DNA from 2 places in the Mesorhizobium sp. M0016 genome. Region 1 is predicted to be linked to the other one. Evidence: riboswitches for the same ligand, from Rfam matches in the RefSeq annotation. Region 1 holds a riboswitch; the other holds the start of a gene.
The links. Region 1 has a riboswitch for cobalamin ahead of NKJ88_RS22435 (DUF1636 family protein). Riboswitches for the same ligand answer to the same signal wherever they lie in the genome.

Region 1 (4,280 bases):
GGCCAGGCTCGTAGTAGCCAGCTTTCGGCACGCTGACCGGCTCAGCCGCCGCCGCATCCTGCCCAGCCAACCCCGCCAGCCGCTGCATCAGCGCTGCCATATTCTCCGGCCCGCCCTCGCGGAAATAGCCCAGCAGGCCGTCCAGCTCCTCGCGCGGCAGCGTCGAGGCTTCGATCAGCCTGAGATCCTCGTCGTGGCTCTCGCCCGGCAGCAGCGCCAGCTTGATGCCGTTCGCACGGGCAGTCGCGGCAAGCTGGTCGCAGCCATAGCGCCACCAGTCGTAGCCGCCGAGGATGCGCACCAAAATCACCTTGGCGTGGCGGGCGACGCTGTCGATCCAGAGGTCCACGGACATGGGATGGCGCAGGTCGCGCAGCGCCGCCAGCCGCATCGACGGCAGGCGGACGGCATCGGCCTTCCAGGCCGCCGCGAGGCCAGCGAGGTCGCTGTCGGTGAAGGACAGCGCCACGATATCCGCCGGCGTCTGCCGGAGATCAACTGGCTCGGCGAGATCGTCGAGCGAGGCGGAGGTCGTGGCGAGTATATGCATCGCGGCTCGTGCCTGAGATCAACCGGCGAGTATACGCTCGATCGCCGGACGGTTCAGCCCCTTCAGGCCAATGACGACGAGACGCGAGCGGCGATCGTCCTCGGCCGTCCAGGCGCGGTCATAGTAATGGTTGACGCGTGGGCCGACGGCCTGCAGCAAAAGCCGCATCGGCTTGCCGCCGACATCGACGAAGCCTTTTACACGCAACACGTTTTCCTGTTCGGCGGCGGTGGCGACACGCTTGGCCAGGTCGTCGGGATTGGCGATCGAGGGGATGTCGACGATGAAGGTGTCGAAATCGTCATGCTCATGATCGAAAGCGCCGTCGTGATGCGACTTGCGGTTCTCGATGTCGTCTTCGACGGCGAGACCGAGGCCAAGCAGCACCGACGGGTCGACCTTGCCATGCGCAGTCGGCACGATTTTTACCGCGCGAGCGGAATGCTCATTGATGATGGCGTTGGCGCGGGCCGAACCGGCTGAATCCATCAAATCGCTTTTCGACAGGATGATCAGGTCGGCGCAGGCGATCTGGTCCTCGAAGACTTCTTCGACCGGATCGTCGTGGTCGAGCGTTTCGTCCTGAGCGCGCTGTGCCTGCAACGCGTCCATGTCGTTGGCGACGCGGCCTTCGGCCAGCGCCGGGCCGTCGACCACGGCGATGACGCCATCGACGGTCACCCGGCTCTTCACGCTTGGCCACTGGAACGCCTGGACCAGCGGCTTGGGCAGAGCGAGGCCCGAGGTCTCGATCAGGATGTGGTCGACCCTCGGTGTCAGCGCGAGGATCTTGTCGAGGGCGGGCACGAAATCGTCGGCGACTGTACAGCAGATGCAGCCATTGGCCAGTTCGACGATGTTTTCCTCGGGGCAGGTGTCGATGCCGCAGCCTTTCAGGATTTCCCCGTCGATGCCGATGTCGCCGAACTCGTTGACGATGATGGCGATGCGCTTGCCGCCGGCATTTTCCAGGAGATGGCGGACCAGCGTCGTCTTGCCGGCGCCGAGGAAGCCTGTAACGACAGTGCAGGGAACACGGGAGAGGTTGGCGGCCGGGTTTGAAGCGTTCATCGTCAGTCCTTCAGCATGTCGAGGTGTGGGATGCGGGCAACGAGGCCGCGCTTGAGGCTATCGGGCCGGCCGCGCCACGGGATGAGGCCGTCGGCCGAAGTCGCGAAGAGCTTTGCGCCGGTAACGAGGTCGGCGCCGCTGGTTGCGGTCAGATCGCCGAAGACATAGCTCCAGCAGCCATCGCGCAGGATAGCGGCGCTGAGGCGGCGCTTGCAATTGCCGAGACATTCGGCGGTGCGGACCCGGATATCGCCGGCAGCGGCGCGGCGTGTGTCCTCAGCCAGCAATTCGCCGGCGCGCGGATGGGCGTCGGAACCGGTCTCATCGCGGCAGGAGGCGCAGACGATGACGGTCACGCAGGGCAGGGCGTCGTTGTCCCCGGACGCAATGTCCGCTGTGCCAGCCGAAAAACTGCTGTTCTGGTCCAAAAACCGTGCTCCTTGCCCGGAAACCCGCCAGGCGATCGGATACTTTGTCTCAGACGGCAGGTCTCCTGGCTCGCGGGTCGTCGCCTTGGTTAGCCGCCTTCCCGGTGTTACCCAGTGGCTTTCGGCCTTGGCTCGTCGCTTACAGTTGCGGGGACAGCCGCGGATTTGGGACCGAAATCCCGCACCGCATTCCCTCTTGGCCCTTGCCGTTGCGGGCAGGGGACCGTCTGCAGCGGATTTAGGCTTTTGCGGGCGGCGGTGTCAACGCACGGCTACGACATGGCGATGTCGGCAGGGGCTGTCATGTCCCGGCTTCCGGCAGTGCCAGGATGACCTGTCGGATAGCTTGATAGCCATCGCTATAGTCCCAGTCATGACCGACAGCCAGATTCTGTCCCTCATGCCAAACCGCGTTGTCCAGAAGGACTTCGGCACTAATCAGCGTGCCCTTCAAGCCTGCCAGAAAGGTCCGGACAAAATGGCTTCCGGGGGGTACCGAAGCTGTGAACAGCTTTTCCAGCTTGGCATAGAATGCTGGATAGCCTGGTGTCAGCGAGCATAGCTCGGTTGTGGCCTGGGAAATGACCGGGCCGCTATAGATTTTCCAGCGGGCATCTTTTCGCCAGATCTTCCAACTGGCGCTGCTTCGCTGCCAAAGCTCTATTTCGGCCTGCATGTTCTCGCAGACGTGTTCGGCCAGTCCCTCAATGGCCACATGGAAAACACCACGGAGAAACTTTTCAAACGCCTGGTTCAGTTCCTGTTCGCGCGTGTCGCCGAAGCCAGCAAAGGATTCAATGACCGGCTGAACATCAAGCAGCGGAGAAAAAATGTAGATTTCCAGGACCAGCCGGTCAGAACTCGTCTCGAACACCTCAGCCTCAAACCGAAGCTGCTTCGATTGGAGCATGACGTCCCTATCTCTGCGGACTGCATCTATTCCATGCGCAATGAGGGCGCCATGGATCATGTCGAGCACTTTGTCCGATGCCATTGCACAACCTACGAGGCTTATTGAGGCGTCTATGACAGACGCTGCAAGGGTTGGCCATCTCTCTCGCTAGCCAATGCCGGCCCCAGATTGCCGGCCGGCGTCACTTCGATGCGCTCAAGGCCAAGCCAGCCCTGCATCTCCTTTAGTTCCTCGAAAAGCTGTGCGGTGGTCTCAGGCGGTGCGCCTGCTTCGGCATAGGCGGCGTGGACGCGTAAGACACTCGCAGGCCGGTCGGCCTTGAGGTCGACGCGGGCGACGATCTTGTCGCCGAGCAAGAAAGGCAGCACGTAATAGCCATATTGCCGCTTGTCGGCCGGGGTGTAGATCTCGATGCGGTAGCGGAAATCGAAGAGACGCTCGGTGCGCGCGCGCTCGAAGACCACCGGATCGAAGGGCGCCAGTAGCGCGCGGGCCTCGATCTTTCGCGGCAGACGGGCGTCCTTATAGAGGTAAGCCGGCTTGTCCCAGCCTTCGACGTTTACCGGCAGCAACTCGCCCATCTCAACCAGTTCCTCCAACCGGCCCTTCATGTCGGCTGGCGACAAGCGGAAATAATCGCGCAGGTCACCCGACGTCGCGATGCCGTGGGCGCGGGCGGAAATGCGCAGCAATTCGCGGTGCGCGTCCTCGGCCGCCGGCACCGGCAGATCGAGGATCGCCTGCGGCAGCACGCGCTCGGGCAGGTCGTAGAAACGCTCGAAGCCACGGCGGTGCGCCGTGGTGATGCGTCCGGCCCAGAACAGCCATTCGAAGGCGTGCTTGGCGTGGCTCCAGCCCCACCAGCCGCCCGAACCTTTCTGGCCTTCCAGTGCCGAAGCGGCAATCGGGCCGCGCTCGGCGACCGCGCGGTAGATCTCTTCGATATAGGCGGCGTGCTCGCGGCCCCATTTGGCGAGGCCGAGATACATTTCGCCGCCTTGCTCGGCCCGCTGCATGCGCCAGCGCATCAGCGGGTAGGTCTCGACCGGCAGGAACGAGGCCTCATGCGCCCAGTATTCGAACACCGTGCGTTTGCGGGTGATGGCCGCATTGTCGAGCAAAGCCAGCGGGTAGGGGCCAAGGCGCGAATAGAGCGGCATATAGTGGGCGCGCACCACGGCGCTGACGGAATCGATCTGCAGCAGGCCGGTGCGCGACAGCACGCGGGCGAGGTGGCGGCGATCGGGCGTGCCGACCGGGCGGGGATCGAGAAATCCTTGCGCGGCGAGCGCGATGCGCCTGGCCGTGGGGAGTGAGA
Region 2 (4,280 bases), on a different contig from region 1:
GATCATGAAGCCGAGCGACAGGCCGGGCATATGGCCGCCGAGCAGTTCGAGTTCCTTGCGGAAGATGATCTCTTCGGCACGCCGCGCGCAGTTGACGAAACCGACATCGGTCCATGGCGCGCAGTCGTTCAGCCAGCGCAGCATCGACATCATCGGCGTCACGCCGGAGCCGGCGGAAATGAACAGGTATTTGGCCGCCGGGTGGCTGTGCAACGAGAAGTCGCCGGCCGGTCCGTAGGCCTTGACATGCGAACCGGGCACCAGATGGTCGAACATCCAGCGCGTGCCGATGCTGCCGGCCTGCGCCTTGACCGTCACCGCGATCGAAAACGGCCGCGATGGCGACGACGACAGCGTATAGGTGCGCATCAGTGGCCCGTCCGGTGTCGGCAGTTCCAGCGTCAGGAACTGGCCCGGCTTGTAGCGGAACCAGGTCTGGTTGTCGGAGCGGAAGGTGAAGGTCTTGACGTCGGGCGCCTCGTCGCTGACGCCGATCACTTCCAGCACCTGCAGCCTATCGTTCCACGGCGCCATCTGGTCGAGATGGCGATAGAGCCCAAGATCCGTCATCGCATTCATCCTCTGGTCCCTCTTCGCCTGCTCCAGTTCACGCGACGCTGCGCAGCGCCGGCCGGCCGCCTTCGGCAAGGCGCGGGCCGATGAAGGCCGCGTACCATTCGACGAACTGGATCACGCCGCCCTCATGCAGCTCCGAATAGGGGCCGGGCTCATAGGCCGGCGACAGGATGCCGAAGGCGTTTTCCTCGACGATGCGGCGGTCCTGGTCGTTGGTCTCGGTCCAGACATGGGTGAGCTCCTCAAGGTTGTAGTCGACGCCCTCGACCGCATCCTTGTGCACCAGCCACTTGGTCGTCACCGCGGTTTGCGTGGCGCTGATCGGCAGCACCCGGAAGGTGACCGCATGGTCGATCAGGATGTGGTTCCAAGTCGTCGGATAGTGGTAGTGCATCAAGGTGCCGATGCGGTCGGCGGCAACAGTGTCGGACAGGTTCTTCGTCACCGCGCGCTTTCCCGACATCGTGTAGCTGACGGCATCGCGCAGCAGCGGCGCGCGGGTGGCGCGGTATTGCCCGGCCGGATCGATGCGGAACTTGCTCGGCAGGCCCGCCGCCTCGCATTTCGCCCAGTGCGCCAGCATCTCCGGATCGCTGTCGGCGCCCTGCACGCCGGTCACCGTCGGCGCTTCGGGGAATGTCTTGCACAGCTCTGGATGATTGCCGGCGCAGTGATAGCATTCGCGGTTGTTTTCCCAGACCAGCTTCCAGTTGCCCTTCTCGATGATGGTGCTCTCGAAGGCGACCTTGGCTTCATTCAGCCCGTGCGGCTTGAGGTAGGGCTCTATCATGGCGCGCATCGGCGCAAAGTCGGCAGGTTCTTTTGCCAGGCAGATGAAGATATAGCCGCCGACGCTCTCGCAGGCGACGGGCTTCAGGCCGAACTGGCTCTTGTCGAAACCGTCGGCCATCTGGCGGGCAAACAGCAGCCGGCCGTCAAGCTCGTAGGTCCACTGGTGATAGGGGCAGACAAGCTTTGCCGCCATGCCCTTCTCAGTGTTGCAGACACGGCTGCCGCGATGGCGGCAGGAATTGTGAAAGGCGTTGATGTTGCCCTTCTGGTCGCGGACCAGCACCACCGGATAATCGCCGATCTGCACGGTGATATAGCTGCCGGGCTTCGGCAGTTCGCAATCATGGCCGATGAACAGCCAGTCGCGATACCAGATAAGCTCCATGTCGAGCTTGAAATAGTCCGGGTCGGTGTAGAAGGGCTGTTCCAGCGAAAAGCCTTGCTTGCGGCCGTTCAGGAGCCTCAGCATGTCGTTGCGCGTATCCATAGTTCTGTCCTCGTGGGTTAAGGACTGAACTTGGTGGTGATGGAGGAAGGATCGGACGCAGGCCGGCGCGGCGCCGGACATGCACTATCCACCTCTTGACCGCCCACCGCGATCAGTCGAGTCTATGCATCTCGGGCTGGTTTCCGGGCTCTGGAGTTGTCCTTGCGGACCATCGCGACACCTTCCCAGGCTCTTGCCCAGTGGTCTCCCGTTGCGACTTCAACTCCACCACCGTTGCGGGGGCAGCGCCGGATTCTGACCGGCTTCCCAATTCTCCGCTGCGTCGTCACGAAGCGGCACCTGAGATGCCATCATCTAATCACGGCAGCGATCGCGACGTCGGCATGAAAGCGACATCATATCCATGCGGCGCGACACGCGCGGCATACGCCCCCCGCCGCCGGTCAAAGAGCTGAGACGTTTCTTGCGACGCCATCATCGCCGTTTCGAATCGCTGCGGATCCAGTTCCGATCGGGGGCAAAAAGGGCTCAACGGTATCGAAAAGTTACTATTAGCAATCTCTAATCGAACCGAACGGTTCGTTTCTGTTGACAATGCGTGCAGGACGGTGTGAACGACGGCCCGGAAACCGACACCGGAGCGAACCACTCGGTTCGACATAAGCAACTGAAAACAATGCGATAAATGACCATAGAGGAACTTCCTGGCACAATTTCAAGGTGCAGGACCGTGGTCCACACGGAACAACTTCGTGATTGGAAACCAGCCTATGGCTTTCCCACATCGGGGCTGTCCGAACGACGCGAATTCCTCCCAAGACACGCCGCTAGACGGACAGACAAACTGGAGTACTAAAAATGAAAAAGATCATCCTCACTGCCGCAGCCGTTTTGGCGATCACCGGCAGCGCCTTCGCCGGTAGCGACAATTACGCTTCCAATGGTGCGAACCAGCCAGCCGTCTCGGTCGACAGCTCGTATACGGCTTCCATTCAGAAGCCGGCGCACGCTGACAAGCAGCCTGTCGTTCAGGGCGCCGACCGCGACCTCTACGGCAATCGCTGATCCCGACCAAAGAAGGGCGGCTAACCCGTCGCTCTCGGGATCCCAAAAAATTCAGGAGTATTTGAAATGAAAAAGATCATCCTTGCTGCCGCCGCCGTTTTGGCCATCTCCGGCAGCGCTTTCGCCGGCAGCGACAACTACGGTTCGAACGGCGCCAACCAGCCTGCGATTACGTCGACCGATAGTGGCCATACGGCTTCGGTTGAGAAGTCGGCTCCAGCCGAGCAGGCGCCTGCCCACGGTGCCGACCGTAACCTTTTCGGCCGCTAAAAGCCGGTTTCCAGCACGTGGCGGGCTTATCCGCTGCAGCTGGCGGCATCAGAAAAATTCAGGAGACTAAAATGAAGAAGATTGTTCTTGCCACCGCAGCCGTTCTGGCTGTTTCGAGCGCTGCCTTTGCCGGCAGCGACAATTATGGCTCCAATGGCGCCAACCAGCCGGCCGCTGCCGTCGACACCACCCGCACTTCGTCGACCGGCACCAACTCGGCGGTCTACAAGCTGCTGAACTCGTCGAACGACCAACAGAAGTTCGTTCCTCAGAGCAGCGACAGGGATCGGTTCGGCAACAACTAACAGCCGAAGCTTAAAAAAGAGCGGCGGGCCTGGCCCGCCGCTCTTTTTTCATGCCTGTACGACGCAGCTATCTCAAGCCGCCTTCACTTCCACCGGCTTGAGCGAGAAGGAGTGCCCATCGGCGTCGAAGATGTGCAGGTCCCCGGCATCCGCGGTCAGTCGCAGCTTTGCCCCGCGCTTGACCTCGACATTGCCGGGCAGCTTGGTCACCAACGGCAGGTCAGCGCGGCCGATATCGACATAGACAAGCTGCACCTCGCCGAGTTGCTCGACATAGTCCACCACGCCCTCGAAAAGATATTCCGCGCCGGTGGCGGCCGACAGATCCTCCGGCCGCACGCCGAAGCTGACTGCCGCACCCTTTGCTGACGCCGGCGTTGCGATCGGCACCGTTGCCTTGCGGCCGCCGACATGGCTGACGATTGTCGGGTTGCCCGTCCTGTCGATTGTCGCCGGCAGGATGTTCATGGCCGGCGAGCCGATGAACTGGGCAACGAACAGATTGCCGGGCTTCTTGTAGAGGTCCATCGGCGTGCCGACCTGCTCGATATGGCCATCCTTCAGCACGACGATGCGGTCAGCCAGCGTCATCGCCTCGACCTGATCGTGGGTGACGTAGATCATGGTCGTGGCAGGCATCGATTCCTTCAGCTTGGCGATCTCGATGCGGGTGGCGACGCGCAGCGCCGCGTCGAGGTTCGACAGCGGCTCGTCGAACAGGAACACTTTCGGGTTGCGCACGATGGCCCGGCCGATGGCGACGCGCTGGCGCTGGCCGCCCGACATGGCCTTGGGCAGACGGTCGAGATATTTGGTCAGCTGCA

Region 2: linked by a shared signal. The riboswitch ahead of NKJ88_RS20110 (aromatic ring-hydroxylating oxygenase subunit alpha) and the one ahead of NKJ88_RS22435 (DUF1636 family protein) in region 1 are both predicted to bind cobalamin.

The regions. Positions count from the first base shown of each region.
Region 1 is NZ_JAMYVM010000017.1:45,698-49,977, reverse strand. It holds gene cobN (cobaltochelatase subunit CobN) at 1-550, opposite strand, end outside; gene cobW (cobalamin biosynthesis protein CobW) at 569-1,621, opposite strand; gene NKJ88_RS22435 (DUF1636 family protein) at 1,624-2,049, opposite strand; cobalamin riboswitch at 2,088-2,292, opposite strand; gene NKJ88_RS22430 (DUF6348 family protein) at 2,351-3,043, opposite strand; gene NKJ88_RS22425 (winged helix-turn-helix domain-containing protein) at 3,073-4,280, opposite strand, start outside.
Region 2 is NZ_JAMYVM010000014.1:28,809-33,088, reverse strand. It holds gene NKJ88_RS20115 (FAD-binding oxidoreductase) at 1-570, opposite strand, end outside; gene NKJ88_RS20110 (aromatic ring-hydroxylating oxygenase subunit alpha) at 608-1,855, opposite strand; cobalamin riboswitch at 1,973-2,174, opposite strand; gene NKJ88_RS20105 (DUF680 domain-containing protein) at 2,675-2,881, shown strand; gene NKJ88_RS20100 (DUF680 domain-containing protein) at 2,948-3,151, shown strand; gene NKJ88_RS20095 (DUF680 domain-containing protein) at 3,223-3,456, shown strand; gene NKJ88_RS20090 (ABC transporter ATP-binding protein) at 3,529-4,280, opposite strand, start outside.